3 regions of the Lysinibacillus sp. GW821-FHT14F06 genome follow, and region 3 is predicted to be linked to each of the others. Evidence: riboswitches for the same ligand, from Rfam matches in the RefSeq annotation. Region 3 holds a riboswitch; each other region holds the start of a gene.
The links. Region 3 has a riboswitch for thiamine pyrophosphate ahead of thiC (phosphomethylpyrimidine synthase ThiC). Riboswitches for the same ligand answer to the same signal wherever they lie in the genome.
Positions count from the first base shown of each region.

Region 1 (8,470 bases), on a different contig from region 3:
TATGGATGGAACGGCTTTGGTCTTAGCAACCCTCTATGGGCAGTCATTTTATTAACAATCGGTGTTGCCATCGCATTACATATGCGCTTCCATCATTTCGATATTATGTATCCATCTGTATTTATTTGGGCTTATATTGGAATCGCGTTACATAATGGTTTTGAAGAGCTACTTGTAACAACAGCTGCTTTATTTTTATGTGGTGTACTATTAGTCGGTATACTTTTCATAAAAAAAAATCCTGCCCCCTAAAAATAATTGGGGTAGCAGGATTTTTTATATTATGCCTCATCCAATGAAGTTAAAATAATTGGTTTGTCTTTTGTCACAATAATTGAATGTTCGATTTGAGCAACTAGTGATTTATCTGGTGTAACGAAGGTCCAGCCATCACCAGCTTCCACAATATGCTCTGCCTTTGCTGAGATAAAGGGCTCAACCGCAAGCACCATGCCCTCTTTCATGATTGTAGAATCCCATGCATCATAATAGTTTAAAATATGATTCGGCTCATCATGCAAGGAAAGCCCTAAGCCATGACCTGTTAGATTCATAATTACAGTTAAGTCATTGGCATATGCTTCACGCTCAACGGCTTTACCAATTTGATTTAATTTTGATCCAGCTTTTACTTTTGTCATTGCACGATCAAAGGCACTTTTTGCCACACGACACAGCTTCTCTTTATCCTCGTAGCCTTCACCCACGACAAATGAAATGCCCGTATCTGCAAAATAGCCATTTAATGAACCAGATACATCAATGTTGACAATGTCTCCCTCTTTAATTACGCGTTTTCCTGGAATACCATGAGCTACTTCCTCGTTGACACTAATACATGTGTAGCCTGGGAAGTCATATTCTCCTTTAGGTCCAGAAATTGCTCCTGCCTCAGCAAACATACGGCCAGCAATCTCATCGAGTTCAAGTGTTGTAACACCAGGTTTTGTCGCAGCCTTCATTGCCTCACGAATTTCAGCACAAATACGGCCAATTTTTTTAAAGGCTTCAATCTCTTCTTGCGTTTTTACAATCATTTTTAACGTCCCTTTCATCTAATATCTACTCTTTAATATAACATAACTTGTTTGACATAAAACGCTAAACGCTTTAAATATTGTATGCCCTTATAAATTGCAAAGTGCTGAAATGTAATAATATATTCACAGCGGGTAAATTTTATAATAGCTAATAAAACGATACAAAAAACCCTCCACTACTGTGAAGGGTTGTGTATTTATGATTTTCGCTGCATTAATTGTGGTGCTGCTGTAAATAACAGAACACCAACAATGGCAGTTAAAAGTGTAGCCGGTAGCATATACGTACCATTATAAATAATTGAATAAATCCATGCATTTTGATCGCCCGCATACTCTGAGAAGAATACCGCGCCAGCAATAGTATGTGCCGCATAGCGTAAAAATCCTGCTAATACAGTTCCTAGAATAATATACAGTGCCATTTTCGTTTTGTTTTGATTTTTTGCAGCGTCAAGCACTGGTCGACGTACGATTGCAGCCAAGCCAACTATTGTGAAGGCAACGCCATAATCGAGTAAGCCTTGTAACCAATGTACTACTGTAGCACCAAACATTGTTTGCATAACACCAATAAGTAAGCCCGTTGTCAGACCAGGTAAAAGACCCCAACGAAAGGCTATCAAAATTATTGGTACCATCACTAGACTAACAGAGCCTCCTTGTGCCCATACTTTAAAGGAAATCTGATCAAGCACAAGGCCAATTGCTGCGAAAATCGCAATCTCCACAAGCATTAAAAGTCTTTTTTTGTCCATTTTATTCTCTCCTTTGTTCCGATGTAGGATACAAGAGAAGGAATAGAAATCATATTTACTTTTTGACTCTATCTGGCAAAAAAAAACAATGCCAGGACAGAGCCTCACATCGTACAAGTGTCGGTTTCTATCCACATCCCTACGCAAGTGTTAACTTACAGGTTCAAAGAGTTAAGGCATTACGTGCCCAGTCTCAGCTGACATCATCAGCTCCCCTTGTGGTCGTTACATCTTTTTATTTGAACAACCTCATTGTACGCAAATACGGATATGATTACAACTCTCTTTCACAATATTTTTTGAAACTTTGCTGTTTTTCATGCGTAAATATTAAAAAAGGAGGTACAACTATGGAGAACCAAAAAATTTTATCTGCCTTTAGTTATCTCAGCGTTTTTTTCGCACCCTTTATTGTGCCATTAATTGTTTACTTTGTTTCGAAAGATAGTGACGTAAAAAGACACTCCATTCGAGCACTTATTTCGCATTTAATCCCATTTGTATTTGGTATCATCTTCTTTGCTGTCTTTGTCTTCTCAACCATATCATTTAACACTTTTGATCCACAAGCAGGTAGCAATACATTTATGATTGTTTGGTTTGCATCATTTGCCATTTACGTACTTGTCTCACTAGGGATTGTTATTTGGAATATCGTGCAAGCTGTTCGCGTTATTCGTTAATGTTTCATTTCTAACATAAACAGGTAGAACTATTAGTAAAAGGAGCTGTTTTTTTATGAAAGTATCTAAAGTTGTCAAAACCGCCGTAAAATTAGCACCTATCGTTATACCAATTGTCAAAAAAGTAATGGCGGCTAAGAAAGGAGCACCCTCTTCTCCAAAAAACAGCTATAAGAAATAATACATCCCAAATAAAGAATCTGCTCATCTTTTTCCAGCAGATTCTTTTTTTTGACTCTATAACTTTTTTCTAATTTGTACTTGGCATAGCAGATTTATATTAAAATAGGGTTTAGCACTACAGATGAGGGGTTGTTAAAAATAAATAGTGAAAAACAATTAATGAGCTTGGTTAAGGCAGCGCAGGTTCTAACTTCAACACTCGATATTAACCAAGTATTAGAAAAATTGATGAATGAGGTACTTCATGTGATAGACGGTGCTGATGCAGGGGTATTGTTTATGTTGAATACAGAAACTAATCGTCTAGTTGCCAAGCATGCCATTGGTTATGACCTGGCTTATTTAAAAAAGATTCACCTTGCCTCAAATGAAGGAATGACTGGAAAGGTATTCTCTCAAAAACAAGCATTTAGATTTCACTCTAGCAATGATGTTTCAGAAAGCATGGCGGATTTATTTCCACAGTACGAAGAAAACTATACAAAAGCAGTTGGTGATTTAACTTATCCCAAAAGTGCTGTTTGTGCTCCACTTCTTGATAAAAGTAATTCATGTATAGGCGTTTTAACAATTGTCAATTTTTCAGGAGATACACAGTTTGAAAATAGTGATTTAACAATGTTACAGGCATTTGCAAACCAATCCTCAATTGCTATTGAAAATGCAAAATTATTTACTCAAAACGAACGCTCTAAGCGCATTTATAATGCTTTAACACAGGTTTCCTTAACACGTGGCCGACTCAGCGATATGATTGATACGCTTGCATCATTACTAGGCCAATCTGTAGCAATTATGACAGATTTTTACGATTTATTATTTGCATCATCTCCTGTAGCTAAACTTGCTACTGACATTTTAAAAGAGCAAAAATCACAGCATCTTGATACAGTTGTACAGCAATGTGTACGACATCAAGTATACATACCATTTAAAGATGAAACGTATGTAAGTTACTTATTTCCTATCCATACAGAACGAGGTGTTATAGGAATACTACTGATTGTGATGAATCAACATTTACAAATGGATCCTTTAGATTTATTTGCAGTAGAACAGGCAGGTGCATTATTTGCCTTACAGTTAGCTGAGGAGGAAAAGGAGCTAGAAAATTCCTTTAAATACGACGGATATTTGTTACAACAGCTTTTAAACTCAAATTTCAATGCCTTTTATAAACGTCAAGAAGTGCAACAAACTTCTCATTACTTATGTGCTACTCTACAACTTGATGGAAGTACATATCATGTTGCTCAGACTAATAAAATGCAGCACCAATTTAGTAAACTACTATATCGTTTAACTCGCTTATTTTCCTTACCAGTTTTTATCTCGGAGCATGAATTACACTATCATTTTTTATTTATGAACAATTTGCGAGTTTCAGTCGAACAGTTTAAAGAGCGTATTCAATATTTTTTTGTACTCCTCGAAAAAGACTCGACAAAGTACAATTCACTATCATTTATGGTTGGTCTCGGAAGACACTTTAACACAATTGAAAACATTTTCAGTTCATATCGGGACTCCACAAAGTGTATTGACTATTTACAGACACTAGAACAGGCACCATTCATCATTTCCTATGATAAACTTGGACCTTATACACTTTTTTTAAATAATGACCCACAGGAAATGGCAGAATATGTTGAGTTGAAGCTTGGACCAATTATGGAATACGATAATCAACATAAAACTGATTTGTTATATACACTAAAGCTATTTTTTGAACATAATCAAAACCGAAAAAAAACAGCTGAGGCATGCTTTGTACACCTAAACACCATTAAATATAGACTCCAAACGATTTTTTCATTAATAGGGATTGACGAGCAGAATGGGAAAACTATGTTCGAATTAAATCTTGCTATCTATATGTTTTCTTACTTACAAAATATAAAATTAGCCAAAACAGACAAAGGATAGTTCTTATCTTTGTCTGTTTTTACATAGTATTTTCATAGTATTCATTGTTATACTAAACCCTACTTGTTGAATTTTCAGAATATTTTTATTAAGCAGGAGGGCTGTCTAGGTATGGAAATATGGAGTTTATTTACGATTATTGCGTCACTGGCTTTATTAATATTTTTAGCATTACGTGGCTTCAGTATCATTATTATTGCGCCAGTAGCAAGTTTAATCGTCATCATTTTAAATCAAATGCCTATTTTAGATTCATTACAAGGCAACTATATGAGCGGGTTTATAAATTTTATGAAAAATTACTACCTCATCTTCTTATTTGCCGCAATATTCGGAAAATTTATGGAAGAAAGTGGTGCTGCTCGTTCAATAGCTGAAAAACTTTTGAATATTATGGGACGTCATAGTAAATTTAACGCGCTAATGGCAGTCGTAATCATTTGTGCCTTTTTAACATTAGGTGGCATTAATACATATGTCGTAATTTTCGCCATTTTACCAATTGCTAAACCATTATTTAAAGCTATGAATATACCTTGGCATTTATTTACGGGGGCATTTTTCTTCGGAATGGCAACATTTACAATGACCATGCTACCTGGTTCACCATCTGTACAAAATATCATTCCAACAAAATATTTAGATACAACAGCTACTGCAGCACCTGTTGTTGGAATTGTAGCTACTATTACCATTATTCTTTTTAATTGCTTCTATTTAAAAAGACAATTATCTAAAACAGAGGCACGTGGTGAAACCTATGAAAATATGAAAAATCCCGAAAAACAAGATTCAAAAGCTTTTGAGGCAAGTGTTAGAAGATATCCGCCATTTATCTTAAGTATTTTGCCACCTATCTTCTTAATTGTTACGTTAAACGTTTTTAAGGTAGATATCCTTTATACATTGATGCTTACTGTGCTTCTTTCTATCATTATTTTTTGGAAATACATAGACAACAAGCTACAAGCAATTAATGTGGGTGCAACAAATACCGTTCTACCAATTGTCAACACAAGTGCTGATGTCGGGTACGGTACAGTTATTGCAGCAACTGCAGGCTTTGGTGTAATAACAGAAATGCTTGCCAACATACCTGGAAGTCCCTTAATTTCTCTTTATGTCGCTATTGCAGCACTTGCAGGGATTACAGGTACTGCCTCTGGTGGACTTGGAATTGCAATGGAAACACTTGCTCAAACGTATTTAGATTTAGGGGTTGATCCAGAGGCACTTCATCGTGTTGCGACAATTGCCTCCGGTAGTTTAGATTCATTACCGCACAATGGTGCCGTTATTACTGTATTGGCTGTTATAGGATTAACACATAAAGATGCCTACAAACATATCTTTTTTGTTTCAGTAATTGGGCCCATTATTGCGGCAATACCAGCATTAATTACTGCGATCTTACTTTATTCTTAAGTAAATACTCTCAATTATTATTTAAACAGTAGGAGATGAACAAACATGAAAGTCTCACTTTTCGCAACATGTTTAGTAGATATGTTTCAAACAAATGTGGGCAAAGCAACTGTAGAACTTCTAGAACATCTTGGCTGTGAAGTTATTTTTCCAAGGGGGCAAATTTGCTGTGGACAACCTGCCTATAACTCAGGCTATGTTCAGGAAGCAAAGGAAGCCATGAAAAATATGATAAAAGCATTTGATGGTGCTGATTACGTGGTTTGCCCTTCTGGTTCCTGTGCTTACATGTTCCGAGAATATGAAAAGGTTTTTGTGAACGATGCTGAATGGGCATCTAATGCAAAGCAATTAGCTGAAAAAACGTATGAATTAACACAATTTATCGTAGAAGTTCTTGGTATTACGGATGTGGGTGCTAGCTTCAACGGAAATGTGACCTATCATATGTCTTGCCATATGACACGTTTGCTTGGTGTAAAAAGCGCACCTTTAACGTTACTAGAAAATGTTAAAGGCTTAACATATACTGAGCTTCCTAATAAAACAACTTGTTGTGGATTTGGTGGAACCTTCTCAGTAAAAATGACACCTATTTCCGAGCAAATGGTTGATGAAAAGGTACAACATATCATTGAAACTGGTGCCACTTATTTAGTAGGCGCGGATGAAGGTTGTTTAATGAATATTCGTGGACGTGCAGAACGATTAGGTACCCATATACAAGTACTTCATATAGCTGAAATTTTGAATTCTCGCAAAACGGAGGTGCGTGCATAATGCCAATGAAGGTCGGTAATGAGCCATTTAACAATCGTGTTGGAGAAGGTATTCAAAATACATTTATGCGCAGTGCCGTTTCAGGTGCACAAGATCGTTTAGAAACAAATCGTCAATTGGCTACAGATGAGCTTGGCCATTGGGAGGAGTGGCGTTCTCTTGGTGAGGAGATCCGTCAGCATGTACTTGCAAATCTTGATTATTATTTAACGGAATTAAGTGAACAGGTTGCTGCACGAGGTGGACATGTTTTCTTTGCGACTACTGCTGAGGAAGCCCAAGCTTATATTGCTAATGTTGCTAAGGAAAAAGAGGCTAAAAAAATTGTCAAATCAAAATCGATGGTAACAGAGGAAATAGACTTAAATCATTATTTAGAAAAACATGTTGGCTGTCAGGTTGTTGAAACCGATTTAGGAGAATATATTTTACAGCTAGATAATGATTTACCCTCACATATCGTGGCACCTGCTTTACACCGCAAGAAAGAGCAGGTGCGGGAAAGCTTCCAATCTCATCACCAATATGAAGGCTCTGCACGTCCTGAGGAGCTAACAAAGCATGCTCGTAAAATGCTGCGAGATGATTATTTATCAGCTGATATCGGCATTACGGGTTGTAACTTTGCGGTGGCTGAAACTGGCTCTGTTTGCATTGTAACAAATGAAGGAAATGCTGACTTATCAACAGCACTACCAAAAACACAAATTACTGTAATGGGGATGGAAAGACTTGTACCAACATTTGAAGAGCTTGAAGTACTCGTCAATATGCTAACAAGAAGTGCAGTTGGTCAAAAACTTCCTAGTTATGTAACTGTTTTAAGTGGTCCTCGTCAAGATGGTGATGTAGATGGGCCAGAAGAATTTCATTTAGTTATTGTTGATAATGGGCGATCTGAAATTTTAGGTAGTGAATTCCAAGCTATCTTACAATGTATTCGCTGTGGTGCTTGCGCTAATATTTGTCCTGTTTATCGACATGTAGGTGGCCATTCATACGGCTCAATTTACTCTGGACCAGTAGGAGCGGTCTTATCGCCATTGCTAGGTGGCTATGATGACTATAAGGAACTACCGTTTGCTTCAACACTTTGTGGCGCTTGCACAGATGTTTGCCCAGTGAAAATTCCTTTACATGAATTATTGCATAAGCATCGACAAACCATTGTCGAAAAAGAAGGTCGTGCACCTGTATCGGAACGCTTCCTTATGTCTATTTTCGGTATTGGTACCTCATCAAGCGGTATGTATAAATTCGGATCTAAGGTTGCTTCAAGTGTTTTAAAGCCATTAACAAAAAATGACCAATTATCAAAAGGCATCGGTCCATTAAAAAATTGGACAAATATTCGTGAATTCCCTGCGCCTAAAAAAGAGCGCTTCCGTGACTGGTTCGAAAATCGACAAAAAGGAGATGAATAAGGAATGGTAGGCAAAATTCAAAATCGTGAGACATTTATTCGTCAATTATCTTCTAGACTTCAACGATTATCTATACCAGTGCATGTAGAGCGTCCTCAATGGCGATATTCACCACAACATAAAACATTACAAAACTTATCTCAGGATGAGCTGTTGATCATCTTACAAAAACAATGCACACGTATTAATACGAACTGCGTTGTCACATCCTCTGCTGATTTAGCTATGACACTGGAAAAAGTCATTGACGA
Region 1 covers NZ_JBXAPF010000008.1:129,689-138,158, reverse strand. The annotation lists gene AC1RNS_RS10145 (TspO-related membrane protein) at 1-252, shown strand, start outside; gene map (type I methionyl aminopeptidase) at 282-1,037, opposite strand; gene thiT (energy-coupled thiamine transporter ThiT) at 1,238-1,798, opposite strand; TPP riboswitch at 1,918-2,025, opposite strand; gene AC1RNS_RS10130 (magnetosome magnetite crystal formation protein family) at 2,149-2,481, shown strand; gene AC1RNS_RS10125 (hypothetical protein) at 2,537-2,662, shown strand; gene AC1RNS_RS10120 (helix-turn-helix domain-containing protein) at 2,794-4,590, shown strand; gene AC1RNS_RS10115 (GntP family permease) at 4,702-6,015, shown strand; gene AC1RNS_RS10110 ((Fe-S)-binding protein) at 6,061-6,795, shown strand; gene AC1RNS_RS10105 (LutB/LldF family L-lactate oxidation iron-sulfur protein) at 6,795-8,219, shown strand; gene AC1RNS_RS10100 (LutC/YkgG family protein) at 8,223-8,470, shown strand, end outside.
Region 1: linked by a shared signal. The riboswitch ahead of thiT (energy-coupled thiamine transporter ThiT) and the one ahead of thiC (phosphomethylpyrimidine synthase ThiC) in region 3 are both predicted to bind thiamine pyrophosphate.

Region 2 (8,470 bases), on a different contig from region 3:
ACATTAAATCTGTAGCGAAGCCAGTATTACGTCATCGTATGCTGTTGAATTATGAAGGGGAGGCTTCAGGAAAAACAGCGGATGATGTGATAGATGTTATTTTAGAAAAAGTACAGCAAGGTGTTAGCAAGTGACACAAAAAATAATATTACCCGAAGATTGGTTAGCGAAAATTAGTCGCTTCCAATTGGCAACGGCCTCCAAATTGCGAGGGCAGCATAAAGGCTCGCACCGTTCGCAGCGCTTCGGGGCATCACTCGATTTCTCAGATTTTCGTGAATATCATTTAGGTGATGATGTACGGCAGGTCGATTGGAACGTATTTGCAAGAACGGATAAATACTTTATAAAAAGATTTTTAGATGAACAAGAGATGCGTGTTCACATTTTGCTAGATACCACTAAATCCATGGGGGATGACACTAAATGGATATTTGCTCGTCAAATTGTTGCTTCTCTTGGTTTAATGGTGCTTGGTCGTGACGATCGTTTATCCTTTTCTTTTGTACAAGATGAGATGAAGCCGCCATTTCGCCGTAAAGGCGCTATGTATCGACGCGCTTTTTTACAAGTCATAGCGGAAATAGAAGAAGCTGATTACACAGGAAGCTTTGCACAGGGAGCTTTAAGAGCATTACCCAAAGATAGTACAGTGCTATTTATTGTTACAGATGGACTAGAGTCGATTGAGGAATGGGAGCAACTGTTAAGAAGATTGCCGCGCTATGCAGGGGATGTCCGTCTATTACAAATTGTCACGGAGGAGGAGCTCTCTCCTAATTACACTGGTGATGTCCGCCTATTAGATCGTGAGACTGGCAAAGATGTCAACGTTACAATGTCCTCTAAAGTTTTAGACGCATATATGGCACGACGTTTATTACATGAAGAAGAATTCGAAGCTATTTGTCGACGCTTTGGTGTTCGAAAATTACAGCTTAAAGTGGAGGATGGATTACAGCATGCCATCTTTCAGCAATTATTAAAAGCACATTGGATTAGGTGAGGTGAGCCGTATTGGGCTTTAGTCAAATACTTTTTAGCTGGACGGCCATCATCCCGGTCATTGTCCTACTATATTATTTCTTTCGAAAAAAATATATCGATCAAACCGTATCTTCTACACTTTTTTGGTCGGAAATTATGCAGGAAACGCGTGTATCACCATACTTAAAGCAACTACAAAAAAATGCTTTGCTCTTTTTGCAACTTCTAGCACTTCTTTTATTGGTACTAGCCCTAATGAACCCTTATGTTAAAAAATCAACGATTGTAGGTGCACAGACAATTTTTATTGTGGACACGTCTGCAACAATGCTTGCGGGGAAAGAGCAGTCAACATTTGATGCACATAAAAAAGAAATGTTATCTTTGATGGGGCAACTAAATGGTAGACCTGTGACGCTCATTACAACAGGCAATACACCGAAAGCTGTACTACAGCAGGTGACAAACACTAAAGATATTGAAAAGGCGATTCAAGAGCTGGAAGTAACCTATGAAACAGCACAAATGAATAAGGCTCTTGATGTGGCACAGGCTTTTGTTGGTAATATACCAACATCCATTTATGTATTTACAGATGTGTTGGATAAAAAGCACTTACCAATGGAAAAAGATACAGTGAAATGGATTGTAAAAGGCTCTGCTAAAGATTTAGAGAATGTTGCGATTACACGTTTTGCAGCAACTACAGACGGTCAATCGACAATGGCATTGGTGCAGCTACAAAATGATACTGATTTGGAGCAAAAGATCACTCTTTTGTTACAAAATGCAGAGAATAATAAGGTAGTGTCAGAAGATATTACATTGCCTCCTAAAGAAGCTGTGACCAAAACCTTTAAAGATTTACCATTAGAGGATACAATGACGGCTACCATTGCTGCAGATGATGATTATACAGTCGATAATTCGCAAACTGTTTTACTACAAACGACTACCTCAAAAATAGTGGTCGATCAAAGTATGCATCAACTCATTCAAAAAGGTTTTCAAACAATTAATAGCAGTGTCAAGATTGTTCCGTCTTTACAGATAGCTGATAATCAAGAAGCGACTGTAGTAACTAACCAAACAGCACTGCTCGAAAAGATGGATAAACCTATAGTATTATTTGGTCGTGATGATGCCGAAAAAATTGAAGCAAAGGGCGAAGTAAATACAACAAGTGATGCATTGTTTGCATTTAGTGAGCTAAAAGATATTTATGTTAGCGCTGTATATCCTGGGTTTGATGGCTATAAAACAATTGCATCGGTTGGAGATCATCCCTTTATACAACGTACTCCGAAAGGTGATCTTGTCATATTAGCTGATATTGCAGATACAGATTGGCCCCTACACCCTTCATTTCCATTATTTTTGTGGAGTGTGGAACAGCAGCTTTCAGAATCGATTGGTTCACTTGGTATTTTTACGCCGAATGAGCAGCGTGCAGTTGCTTTGGCTCAGGGCGATTGGAGTGTATATTCGCAGGATGATCAGTTTTTATCGTCCATTTCGAATGGCTTATTAACAGCTCCAATGAAGCCAGGAATCTATACAGCACGCTCAGAAAATGAAGAAAAGCGCTTCATTGTCCAGCTTCAAGCACAGGAGCGTATCATCTCAAAAGGAACAAGCTATACACTAGGTGAGCTCCAAGAAAATGGCAAAGAAGAAATAGCGAAAGCTTCACTTGTACCTTGGCTTATTCTTCTTATTTTATTTGTACTAGTTACAGAGTGGGAGGTGCAACGACGACGTGGATTTACGAATTGATATGCCATTAGCATTGTTGCTTTTACTCCCATTATTTATGTATTTTAGCTGGACCTATTGGCGAGAGCGTCAGCGCTTGAAAAAGAGCCATATAACAGTGCTAGGGATTCGTATTCTAGCAGTCAGCTGCTTAGTTTTTGCGCTTGCAGGTCCTTATATTTTATTACCTATAAAGGAAGAACAAATATTATTTATGGTAGACCGTTCTGCTTCTATGAATGGCACAGACGGTGAGATGGTTAAATTTATAGAGGAAAGTTTACAGTCGAAAAAGGATGAACAGCTTGCAGGGATTTATTCTTTTTCATCAACACTGCAAACAGAAGCGATTTTATCGAAGTCATTAAAGGAAGTGCCGAAGTTTACAAACATAGGAGCAACAGATCAAACAAATATTGAACAAAGTCTACAGCTTGCTTCAGGGATTGTTAATTCAAAAAAGGCAACACGGTTGGTCCTTTTAACAGATGGCAATGAAACAAAAGGCAATGCCTTAGAGTTTGCTTCGAAATTTAAAGGGTCCAATATAAGCGTTGATGTTGTTCCATTTCATCAAGCAGTTTCTACAGATGTATCACTGAACAGCTTTGTAACCCCACAGGTTGCATATGTGGGTGAACAGCAGCAATTAGTTACTGAAGTTCATGCAACAGCGGCTAGCAAAGGAGAGCTACTATTATATGAAAACGACAAACTTGTTCACCGTGAGACTGTAGAGCTTGCACAAGGCTCCAATGTATTTACCTATAAACATACAGCTACAGCAGAGGGTCTAGTAAAGTATGAAGCTGTTGTACAGGTAGAGCAGGATGCCATATTTGAAAATAATAAACTAACAAGCGTTACAATGGTACAGAGTGAACCACATTTATTAATTGTTAACGGTTATGATAGCGCATCACCTGTAGCAGCCGCTCTTGGGAGAAAATCCATCTCCTTTGATGTTATAGATGCTCAAAGTTTGCCAAATGAGCTTTCTAGTTATCTACAGTACAATGCTATTATTTTTGATAATGTGCCAGGACATCTAGTGGGCGAGGCCAAAATGAATGTGATAGAGCAGGCAGTAAAAAACTTTGGCGTAGGCTTTACGATGGTTGGTGGCGAAAATAGCTTTGGCTTGGGCGGCTATTTTAAAACACCAATCGAAACTTTACTACCTGTTGAAATGGAGATTAAAGGGAAGGAACAATTGCCTTCATTAGGGCTGGTTATCGTGCTTGACCGCTCTGGTAGTATGTCAGGAGCGAAGCTGGAGCTCGCTAAGGAGGCGGCAGCTCGTTCTGTTGAAATGTTGCGAGATGAAGATACGCTCGGCTTCATTGCCTTTGATGATCAACCTTGGGAAATTATCGAAACAGGACCACTTGAAAATAAGGAAGAAGCTGTGGATACGATTTTGTCTGTAACGCCAGGCGGTGGGACAGAGATTTATGGGTCACTTGCTAAGGCCTATGAGAACTTAACAGATTTAAAGCTACAGCGAAAGCATATTATTTTATTAACGGATGGACAGTCACAGCCAGGAAATTATGAAGACTTAATCGCTGAAGGAAAAGAGAGTGGCGTAACATTGTCTACTGTAGCAATTGGACAGGATGCAGATGCCAATTTACTTGAAGCACTTAGTGAAATGGGCAGCGGACGATTTTATGACGTTGTTGATGAGCAGACCATCCCTTCTATTTTATCCCGTGAAACGGCAATGATTTCACGCACATATATTGAGGATAACCCTTTCTATCCAACCATCTATAACGCATCTGGTTGGAACACGTTATTTGCAAATGGTGTACCTCAAATGAATGCTTATATCGGAACAACAGCGAAGCAGGGGGCCTCTGTAATTGCGGAAAGCGAGAAAGAGGATCCGGTGCTAGCACAGTGGCAATATGGACTTGGCAAGACATTTGCCTTTACTTCCGATTCGACAGGGAAATGGACAGGTGATTGGGCAAGATGGCAGGATTGGGGAACGTTTTGGCAAACGCTTATTTCTCAAATGCTCCCAAGCTATAATGATGTTGCCTACGATGTACGTTTAGAATCGGATGGTTCATTTATTATTACAGATCCAACTAATGAAGCAGCATTTTTAGATATAGTTGCTGTCAATGAAGCAGGAGAAGAACTTGAAACACAGCTTGAGGCCATTTCAGCCTCTCAGGTTCGGGCAGTTGTGCAAGCAGAGCCAGGACTCATTTTCTTCCGTATTGCTGATGAAGATCAAGCTATTTATCAGGCAGGAATAAGTGTACCTTATAGTGCTGAATATGAGTTACGACCAGTAAATGATAAGCTGGTGGAAGAACTGACAAAGCAAACAAGCGGCTCAGTTTTGAAAGAACCGAAGGAGGTATTTCGTGAATTTACGAAGAAAGGCGCAGACCGTCAAAATATAGCAACATGGCTTATATTAGCAGGTATGTTACTTTTCTTCATCGATATTACAATCCGACGCTTTGGCTGGGGCTTCTTTGCTAAGTCTAAGAGAAAAGAGCAGCCTGTAGAGAATAAAACCATACAGGCAGAGGATACGAATGTTGCTCAGTTATTAAAGGGCATGAAGAAACGATAATTTAGATTAAATGACAGTGCAAAATGATTAATTATTTTGCACTGTTTTTTTGTTTTGTACTCGCTATGGGGGTGGTTCACTGAAAAATGATCTTCGAAAATGGAGAGGAAAGAAATCCCTACTCTAAAAATTTAATGAAAATTTTTAATAAGTATAGTATTTCGTAGACTACTAGCAACGGCCATACCTAAAAAAGCACCAATAATACTAGAGGTTAAAAAGGCAGGCATGAAAAACATTGCTACGACGGACGTCCCCATTAAGATATATGCATATGGTACTGCAATGAGAGAAGCAATGATCCCAGTCCCTACAATTTCACCAATCCCTGCTAGCAAAGGTTTACTACTGTATTTATAAGCCAACGCTGCACAAAAAGCACCAATAACACTGCCAGGAATGGCTAATAGGGAGCCTGTCCCTGTTAGAATTCGAATAATCGCCGTAATAAGGGCAATGATGACGGCTGGTACTGGGCCGAGTAGAATGGCACCGATGACATTGATGGCATGTTGTATTGGATAAGCTCGCGCAATCCCTGTTGGAATTGAAACGAAGGTAGAGCCTGCTACGGCAATGGCCACTAATAAAGCCATGATTGTTAATTTTCGAACTGACATAAATTACACTCCTTTGAAATATTATCGCGCTAAACTGGCGAACACAAAAAGACCGCTTCCTGAAAACAATAGGAAGCGGCCTTGCATTTACATATTAAAAAGCAAGATGTCGCCACTTCCCTCCGCTAGTATGAACTAGATCAGGTTCAAAGGGTCCATATATGATAATATACGTCTCAGTCTTTTAAAGACTCCCCTAGTGGTAATAATTATTTAATTTTTGTTTAGCATCGTAACAAGATAAATGTAACATACTACTAATAATAGTCAATAACTTTTCAGATTATTTAGAATCAGGCTGCATAAGATGTGGTGCCTTTTTCATTGTCCAAATAAGGGCAAGGAAGAAGCAAGTCATCAAAATTATAGCACCAAATATATAAGGGCTATTCATATTCCAATCGAATAAAATACCTGCCAATGCTGGACCAATCATATTCCCAAGACTCATATAGGCATTATTTAGACCTGCAGCAAATCCTTGCTCATTTTCAGCAAGCTTAGAGATCAATGTGTTAACAGCAGGACGAATTAATGTTGTGGCTGTCGAGAAGATTGTCGCAACAACTAAAATAAGGGCAAACCCAGATACGAATAATATTAAGTAGATAGATACGGCAGCAATAAATAAATTGACTAATACGACCTTCATTTCACCGTAGCGATTAAAGAGTGGTGTAATGACAAACATTTGTACAACTACACCAAAAGCACCACCCACTACTAAAATAATAGCAATATCTCCAGGTGTATAATGAAACTTATCTGTAACAAATAATGATAAAGTCGTTTGGAAATTAGCAATTCCGAACGAGAATACCATCATAATAATAAGCATAACAAAGTAAGGCATATGTACTGAACGTACCATTTGTTTTGCAAGATTGTCTTGCTTATGCATTTTTTGTGCTGCGTTTGGTTTAGTAGATGGTAATAAAAAGAACGATAAAATAGCAGCTAAAATAGCAGCCGCTCCAGCTGTATAGAATGGAAAATGTAAGCTGACTTGTGATAAGAATCCACCAATACCTGGCCCAATCATAAAGCCAAGAGACATGGCAGCACCGAGCATCCCCATCCCTTTTCCTCGTTCTTCATATGTTGTAACATCTGCTACAAATGCCATAATAGGAGGTGCAACAAAGGCTGATCCAAGACCACCTAAAAAGCGTGCTAAGAAGAGCATCCACACTTCTGTAGAGAGCCCAAAACCGATTTGTGCAAGTCCTGTTAGTATCAGTCCGAAAATTATTAGATTTTTTCGACCATACTGATCCGAAAGATTCCCAGCAATTGGAGAAAAAACGAATTGAGCAAAGGCGAACGTTGCAATAAGCATGCCTAGAACTTGTCCTGCAGCACCAAATATTCTTAAATACTCAGGCATGACAGGAATAATAATCCCAATACTCCCCATTGCGATAAACATATTAAACATTAAAATATACAAAGCCGCCTTATTAGACTTCTGCTGGGTCATCGAATACCCCCTTTTCTAATCAAATATAGTACAGTCTATCACAAAGAAAAATGGTTTGCTATTAGTTAGGATTACACTAAATAGTGGACCAATTGTTTATTCTTAAACTAATAAATGATAAATATTTTGCAATAATAATTAAGTATTCAATTAGTAAATTCCACAAGTTTATTTGTGGAATTTACTTTTTATCTTGTAGTGAATTAGGGGTTACATCATTTGTTCTTATGTTAATCTTTTTATGTCAACTGTATGACAAAAATTGTAATAATTAGCGCCTTATATATGGTTGATATTTCCCTAATAATTCCTGTAATAACGGCTAATTACTGATCTACAAGAAGCGATCATAAGCCGAAAATCCGAGAGAAATTGATATTAAAAAGGAGAGGAAATGAAATGGTAACTATTCAAGCAGCGATGGAAAATTTAAAAGAATTAGGTATTAACCCAGTAACAGCAGTTATTGGGTCAACCCAACAGCTATTTCAATGGGATGAAAAAAAAGTCAATGATTTAAAGGGGTATTTAATCTCCCAAAATTTTAAACATCATTATGAAAACAATAGCTTTTATCGAATGTTATGCGAGGATAGCGGCGTTACACCTGCCGATATACAAAGTCTAGATGATATACAAAAAATTCCACTTATTCCGGTAACAAGTTTTAAAAGACCTGACTCTCATTTATTATTATCAACATCTTTAGAGAACATTGAATTTGAAATGCGAAGTACAGGAACAAGTGGTATACCAAGTATATCGAGAAGGGATGCTGAAACATTAAACAATTGCGTGTTTAGTATTTACGCAATGTATAGAGAGATGTTTGCCTTCTCTCGTGGAGCTGGTCTCTTCTTATTCCCATCTCCAGAAGAAATGCCAGAGATGGGAATGGTAAAAGTATTAAATATGCTCTCAGGTTTGTTTGATGCAACTAGATGTCTTGTTAAGAGAGCATCCTTCAAGCCTAAAGAGGCAATAGAAACTTTAGAAAAATGGCAAAACATTCATACACGCCACATCGTA
Region 2 covers NZ_JBXAPF010000019.1:62,285-70,754, forward strand. The annotation lists gene AC1RNS_RS16690 (AAA family ATPase) at 1-134, shown strand, start outside; gene AC1RNS_RS16695 (DUF58 domain-containing protein) at 131-1,006, shown strand; gene AC1RNS_RS16700 (vWA domain-containing protein) at 1,018-2,763, shown strand; gene AC1RNS_RS16705 (VWA domain-containing protein) at 2,747-5,341, shown strand; gene thiW (energy coupling factor transporter S component ThiW) at 5,473-5,961, opposite strand; TPP riboswitch at 6,062-6,169, opposite strand; gene AC1RNS_RS16715 (MFS transporter) at 6,245-7,441, opposite strand; gene AC1RNS_RS16720 (LuxE/PaaK family acyltransferase) at 7,841-8,470, shown strand, end outside.
Region 2: linked by a shared signal. The riboswitch ahead of thiW (energy coupling factor transporter S component ThiW) and the one ahead of thiC (phosphomethylpyrimidine synthase ThiC) in region 3 are both predicted to bind thiamine pyrophosphate.

Region 3 (8,470 bases):
ATTTTCCCTTTCGTACTCCTAATAATGTTTTGAAAAGCACTGTTTTGGGTAGTGAAATTATGCATAATTCTACTTCTTTACACATATAATAATAGTTTATATCTTACAATAAAAATTCTTTAACGATAATTATTATAATGTACTAGCAATTCTAGTTTATATTTGTTATAGTTATTGATGAAGAGTTTGACTCACAATTTTTTTCAGGAGGTAAACTATTATGACAAACGCAAATGATCGTAGCCGTCGTTTTACAACAGCAGGTGGTGCTCCAGTAGTAAGTAACCATGACTCCATGTCAGCAGGTCCAAGAGGTCCTCTGTTACTTCAAGATGTATGGCTAGTTGAAAAATTAGCGAACTTCAACCGTGAAGTTATTCCTGAGCGTCGTATGCACGCAAAAGGTTCAGGTGCATTTGGTACTTTCACTGTAACGCATGATATTACTCAATATACAAAAGCAAAAATCTTCTCTGAGATTGGAAAGAAAACAGAAATGTTTGCACGCTTCTCTACAGTTGCAGGTGAACGCGGTGCAGCAGATGCTGAGCGAGATATTCGTGGCTTTGCCCTTAAATTTTATACAGAAGAAGGTAACTGGGATTTAGTTGGTAACAATACGCCTGTATTCTTCTTCCGCGACCCATTACACTTTACAGATTTAAATCACGTGGTAAAACGTGACCCACGTACAAATATGAAAAACTTAAACTCAAATTGGGATTTCTGGACTTCACTACCAGAGGCTCTTCACCAAGTCACAATAGTGATGTCTGACCGTGGTATTCCAGCTGGTTACCGCAATATGCATGGTTTTGGTTCTCATACGTATAGCTTTATCAATGCTGAAAATGAGCGTGTATGGGTAAAATTCCACTTCCGCACAGAGCAAGGTATTAAAAACTTAACAGGTGCTGAAGCAGAGGAAGTAGTTGGTAAAGATCGTGAATCGTCACAACGTGATCTATATGGTGCTATCGAGCAAGGTGACTTCCCTAAATGGAAAATGTACATTCAGGTAATGACTGAAGAACAAGCTCGTGAACTACCATATAATCCATTTGATTTAACAAAGGTATGGTATAAAAAAGATTTCCCATTAATTCCTGTAGGTGAATTCGAATTAAATAAAAACCCAGACAACTATTTTGCTGAGGTTGAGCAAGCAGCATTTGCACCGTCTAACATTGTTCCTGGAGTTAGCTTCTCTCCAGATAAAATGTTACAAGGCCGTATCTTTGCATATGCAGATGCACAACGCTATCGCTTAGGCGTGAACCACTATATGCTTCCTGTAAACGCACCAAAATGCCCATTCCGTACTTTCCATCGTGATGGCGCTATGCGTTTTGACGGCAACCTTGGTTCAACATTAGGCTATGAACCAAACAGCTATGGCGAATGGGAGCACAACTTAGACTATAAAGAGCCTGAATTACGTATTGATGGTAACGCAGGTATCCATGACTTCCGTGAAGATGATAACAACTACTTCGAGCAGCCAGGAAAACTATTCCGCCTAATGACTGCTGAAGAACAACAACGCCTATTCGAAAATACAGCAAATGATATGGCACCTGTTGAAGAGTTCATCAAACGTCGCCACATCCTTCACTGCTATTTAGCTGATCCAGCATATGGTGAGGGTGTAGCAAAAGCAATGGGTCTTTCATTAGAAGGTATGGATCTTACTAACCCATACGTAAAACAACCAACTAACGTTTAATTTTTCCATCTATTATTGATATCCAAATCCAACTTTAACTCCATGTGAGCAACATTTCACGTGGAGTTTTCTATTCAACGAAAAAGGTTTGTGCCTAAATAAACACAAACCTTTCATGACAATATTATTGATAAATCTGACTGCCTGCTTTCTTAAATTCCTCAGCCTTTTCCTGCATTCCTTGATGTATTGCCTCCGTCGTATTTACATCTTTTTCTTTTGCATAATTACGAATATCCTGGGAGATTCTCATACTACAGAACTTGGGCCCACACATTGAACAAAAGTGCGCAGTTTTTGCTCCCTCTGCTGGTAATGTTTCATCATGGTATTCAACTGCACGCTCTGGATCTAAAGAAAGGTTGAATTGATCGCGCCAGCGGAATTCGAAGCGTGCCTTTGAAAGCGCATCATCTCGCTGCTGTGCTCCAGGATGCCCCTTCGCTAAATCAGCCGCATGTGCAGCAATTTTATACGTAATCACCCCTACACGAACATCCTCTCGATTTGGTAAGCCCAGATGCTCTTTTGGTGTCACATAACATAGCATTGCCGTACCAAACCATCCAATCATTGCAGCACCAATAGCTGATGTAATATGGTCATAGCCTGGTGCAATATCTGTTGTCAGTGGTCCTAAAGTATAGAAAGGAGCCTCCTTACACACCTCTAACTGCTTGTCCATATTTTCTTTAATTAAATGCATTGGCACGTGTCCTGGTCCCTCCACCATCACCTGTACATCATGCTTCCATGCAATCTGTGTTAATTCACCTAACGTTTCAAGCTCTGCAAACTGAGCCTCATCATTGGCATCTGCAATCGATCCAGGACGTAAACCATCCCCTAATGAAAAGGCAACATCATATGTTTTCATGATTTCACAGATTTCTTCAAAATGTGTATATAAAAAATTCTCTTGATGATGATATAAGCACCACTGTGCCATAATTGAACCTCCACGTGACACAATGCCTGTCACACGATTAGCTGTTAATGGCACATAACGTAATAGTACACCCGCATGAATCGTAAAATAATCAACACCCTGCTCTGCTTGCTCAATTAACGTATCACGATACACCTCCCACGTTAAATCCTCAGCCACACCATTTACCTTTTCAAGCGCTTGATAAATTGGCACTGTTCCAACTGGCACCGCGGCATTACGGATAATCCATTCACGTGTGGTATGAATGTGCTTTCCAGTCGATAAATCCATAATATTATCAGCGCCCCAGCGTGTTGCCCATGTCATTTTCTCTACCTCTTCTGCAATAGAAGATGATACTGCTGAATTCCCAATATTGGCATTAATTTTCACATGAAAATTACGTCCTATAATCATTGGCTCAGCCTCAGGATGATTAATATTAGAAGGCATAATTGCACGCCCAGCTGCAATTTCAGAGCGAACAAATTCAGGGTCCATATTTTCGCGAATAGCTACAAACTCCATTTCCGGAGTAATTACTCCTTTTCGTGCATAATGAAGCTGTGTTACATTTCTATCTTTTTTTGCACGTAGAGGTTTTCTAGATAAATCAGGAAATATATTTTCTTTTATACGTGGATCATCAGCTATGCGGAAACCATTATCCTCTGGTTTAATAGTACGCCCGACATACTCCTCCACGTCTCCTCGTTCTCTAATCCATTCACTTCGCAACGCTGGTAAGCCCTTCGTAATATCTACCTTATAGGCAGGGTCAGTATATGGACCGCTCGTATCATACACATGAACTGGTGCATTTTCCTCTTCTCCAAAGCTTCCTGTCGTTGGACTTAATGCAATTTCACGCATCGGCACTAAAATATCTGGTCTTGATCCCTCTACATAAACCTTTTTGCTCCCCTCAAAGCTCGACATAATGGTAATGTTCTTTTCGCTAACTGTTGTCATGACCTACTTCTCTCCCTTATAGAAAATTCATACAAGGACCGAATCTAGCTCACCCCAAAAAATAAAAAGCCGAATCCAAAAATTTTTGGATCCGGCTATGATTGTATAAGGTATAATTATCGCATTGTAAAGAGCTCGCAATAATTTCTTAACTTTCCCACGCTGGTATGAGCCAGATCAGGTCCAAAGGGTCAAGAAACCTCTATGCGTTTCCCTCTCAGCCTGACTCATCAGACTCCCCTAGTTAATGCTATTAAGTTTGATGCTAGTGTAACAGATATTGCTAAGAGATGGAAGCTTCATCACTATTTTTCCTTTAGAGTTTATATTTTTGCTTCATAAACTCTAAACGCTTTACCTGCTCCGTTAATTCATGAATCGTTCTACTTAGCTGACTCAATGATGATTCTTGCAACTTTGATGCATCGGCTACTTCTTTTGTTTCCAACAAGACAGCCTCGGATGCCTCATTCGTTTGCTCTAATGCCGATAAAACGACGTTCGTGTTTTTGGACATTGTGTTTGTAACCTCAAAAACATTTTGAACATCTTCCTCAACTACTTTTACTGCTTCAAACAAATGATCCAGCTCATTACTAATGGCCATCACTAAATGAGCTCCTTCTTTAACTTCAACAGTACTATGGTCCATTTCTTTTAACACAGTCTCTGTTACTATTTTAAATTCATATATATGCTGACGAATATCCTCAGCTGACAACTTCGTCATCTCGGCCAGCTTTTTCACCTCTTCCGCGACAATAGCAAAGCCTTTACCATGCTCACCTGCTCTCGCTGCCTCAATCGCCGCGTTTAATGCCAATAAATTTGTTTGATCGGCAATATTTTGAATAACACTTATCATTTCTTCGATTGTACTATATCTTTCACCAAGAACATTCACATTATTTGCCGTATGAGTTACCAAATCTGCCACGTCATTCATACGATTCGTAATCATTGCCGCTTCTGATTGACTTTGCTTTACAAGATCGGCTGTATTGGAGGAGCTTTTCATAACGGAAGAAACAGATGCTGAAATCTGCATAATTCCTGACGTCATCTCTTCGATTGTTTTAAAGGAATGTGTCGCTAGATCTCTTTGTCGATCTACACTCTCCTCTATCCCTCCTGCACTTTCAATGAGCTTGTTACTTGAGTGCTGCACATTATTCCCTACCTCCTGTAAACTATCAGTTGCCTTAGAAATATCTGTGCCAATCCCCGATAGATTAGAGATAATTTGATGCATAGATTGCATCATTTCTTTAAATTTGCTACTAAAATCTGAAATATCATCATTTGACTCAAAGCTTATTTCATCCAATATATGTTGAGTTTCTGCCATATTTCCATCTGTAAAGGCTATTGTTGCTCGTTTCATGATAAATATCGGCTTCAGTGATTTTCGCATATACAAATACAATGTCGTCATCATAACGACACTCAATAAAATGACTATGCCTAAAAGAATAGGCAAGTACTTCGATACAGCAGATTTTTGAATGCCGTAAATAATGGAGCTCTCAATATCTAATCCAACATATGCAACAATTTCACCATTTTCTGCTCTGACAGGTGCATAAGCAGAAATAAAATCTCCCCACCCCTCTACAGAAACAAACTCACTAAAGCCATCCTCATTATTAGAAATTGTTTTTACAACACTTTCATACGGTATATCCTCCATAATATCTCCAATTTGGTAGGTTTCCTCACTATTTAAATCTCCTGCATCCACCAGCACCATTGATTGTTTACCATCAGGTGTTCCCTTGAACACATAGATATACGTTACATAATTGGTTTTCAGTATTGTTGTCAGCTCCTTCTGTAAATCAAGATACAGTGAACGGTTATCTGGATTTGTAACTAGCTGCTCATACCTCTCTGAATCAAGCTGTCCCACAACATTTCTTGCTAAAATCATACTATTCTCTTTTAATGCCAACTCCACTATGTTTTTTGTACTCTTATAGACAATAAGCCCAAGAGCAACACTAAAAGCAACCATAATAACTATTAATAAGATGATGAATTTCTTCCATAACTCTATTCCTTTACGCAAAGCTATGAACGCCCCTTTCAATATTATGATTAAACACCTATTTACCCTATGTATATATTAAAAATTACAATAACTAACAAACTTCCTTATATTTTCTAATTATTTTCTTCATTTTACTTTTTGAGCATAAAAAAAAGCAATAAGCCATAAGCCTATTCCTTTTTTTACGTCATATGTTATGAAAGAAATAATAGTTCTGCTAGATAAATAACAATTGTTACTGTAATACAGCTCACTATTGTTGAAAATAAAACAGTTTGAGCAGCTGTTGCTGATTCGATATCATACTCTAATGCTAAACTAGAGCTATTTCGGGATGTTGGAAAAGCACTAGCGATAAATAATGATTGTGCCACTACCCCGTCTAAGCCGAGTAAATAAATAATGAGTAAAGCAACTGCTGGTCCTAAAATTAGTCGTGTAAAACAGCTAATAATGACGGTTTTATTAAACATGGATTTAATTTCAAGTTGTGATAGTTGGGCACCTAACGTGATTAATGCCACAGCAATAAAACCTTCTGCCACATGATCTATTGGAATTTTAATAAATTGTGGCACTGCAATATCAAAATAATTCATCGCTACCCCTATAATAAGGGCATGAATAATAGGCATCTTAAGGAAATCCTTTACAATAGATATACCTGATTTTGTAGAGGAAATTAAGTTGTATAAGCCATATGTATAGGTAGTCATATTTTGGAATATCACAAGAATAACCTGTATCGCTACGCCGATTGGCTGTGTCACGAATATCATTTGCGCAACAGGAATCCCATAGTTTCCTGAATTAATAAGGACGACACTATTTTTAAACACTGCAGCCTCTGTTTTAACTAAACCAAGTCCTTTCGCTAAAAAATGGCTTAGCACCATTTGACTGCCGATAAAAAGTACAATAAATATCGCAACTTCTCCAAGCACAGAGAGCTCCACGCTTGTTTCATATAAATTAACAAAAACAGCAGCTGGCATGAAGCAATAGGTAATAAGCTGAGAGAGCGCTTTTAGATTGAAGCAAAATTTCTTTTGCAACATCGCGCCAAGCACAAGAAGCACTAAGATAGGAGCAACGATCTGAAAGAAAATCATACCGAGATACATCATAATGTGCCCTCCTTTCCTTTCCTATAGTAGTGCTGTTTTTTCGCCAGGTCAATCTGTTCAAAAGAGAGAATAGCTTAGAGCCAGCCTTTCCCAATAAAAAAGAACTGCCCTAGGTAACACTCAATACCTCTTAGGCAGTCCTTCATGATTAAGCTAGTTTAAATTGATTAACAACCTCTTGTAATTCCTTTGAAATCTCATTCATATTATTGATGGATTCTGCCACCTTTTGCAGCTCCGCTTGTTGATCGATAGCAGAAGCACTCACCTGTTCCGCTGATGCAGCTGTCTCCTCTGAAATAGCAGAGATACTTTGGATTGCCATAATTGCTTGATTTTTATGCTCCAGCATATACGACAGCTTATCCATTAGCTTATTGATCGAAGAAGCGATAGAGCGTGACAGCTCACTGTTATCTTTAAATGCTACCTCTGTCCCTTGTACAGACTCATTTTGTGACTGCATAAGTCCTGCATTTGAAGCAATAACAGCAACGGTTTGCTGAGAGTTTGCAAGTATACTATCCACTGTTTGCTTAATTATATCTGTTTCATTTTTTGATTGCTCTGCTAGCTTTCGCACTTCCTCTGCAACAACTGCAAAGCCTTTGCCATGCTCGCCAGCACGAGCCGCTTCTATACTTGCATTTAAAGCTAATAAATTCGTTTGCTCCGTAATACCTTGAATAGATGCGATTATCTGATTAATATTGGCGATATTAGATGCCAGAGACTCCATTTGCTGCTGAATACGACCATTCATGGCATTTGTCTCTGCGTTACGGTCACGTAAGCTTTCAACCTCTTGCATGCCTTTGTCAGTAGTAAGTCTCGTTTTATTTGATAACTCATCCATTTCATTCGATAAAGCGGTAATAGCATCAATTTGATCGGATAAATCAATCATTCGATAGTTTGTCTCTTCTGTATCCTCCGATTGCTTAGACGCCCCTTGAGCAATTTCATTAATAGCTACAGATACCTCTTGACTTGAAGCCACTATTTCATTAAATGCCTCATGAACATGATTGGATGATTGATTCAGTAGTGTTGTAGAATTTAGCACTGTTTTTATGGCACTATTTGTTTGATCCAACATATTATTATAAGCCAGTGCAACAGCACCAATCTCATCAGCTTTAATATATTTCTCATCCACTCTTTGTGTTAAATCACCATCAGCTGCTGTTTCAATAGATGCACGTAAAAACTTTAATGGCTTTAATTGTCTATAAATAAATAGTGCACTAGCAGCAGACATCAAAACCACTATAATAATAGATGCAGCAATTGTAAAAATAAACACCTGATTATAGGTCTCTAAAATTTTTGATTTAGGTAGCACCACTTGGACAGTCCATGTTTCATCAATTCCCTCTAATACCATTGGAGAAAAAACATTAAAAGAATTTTCTTTCAATTCATCAGAGTCCATATACATGCTTTTTACTTCACCATTATCCATCGTTTGTTTAATGCTTGTCCAATCCAAATGATCCTGCATATTTAATCCATCTAATGTAGCACCAAGGCTATTCGCCGTTAAAATACCTTTATTTGTAATAATCGCCGCATAACCACCATCTGGCTTGACCGACTCTGTCAATCCATTTAAATAATCGATGGATAAATCAGCTGTCATTATGCCGAAAAATTTCCCTGAA
Region 3 covers NZ_JBXAPF010000023.1:58,555-67,024, reverse strand. The annotation lists gene AC1RNS_RS18475 (catalase) at 221-1,726, shown strand; gene thiC (phosphomethylpyrimidine synthase ThiC) at 1,851-3,629, opposite strand; TPP riboswitch at 3,767-3,881, opposite strand; gene AC1RNS_RS18465 (methyl-accepting chemotaxis protein) at 3,946-5,697, opposite strand; gene AC1RNS_RS18460 (AEC family transporter) at 5,874-6,806, opposite strand; gene AC1RNS_RS18455 (methyl-accepting chemotaxis protein) at 6,955-8,470, opposite strand, start outside.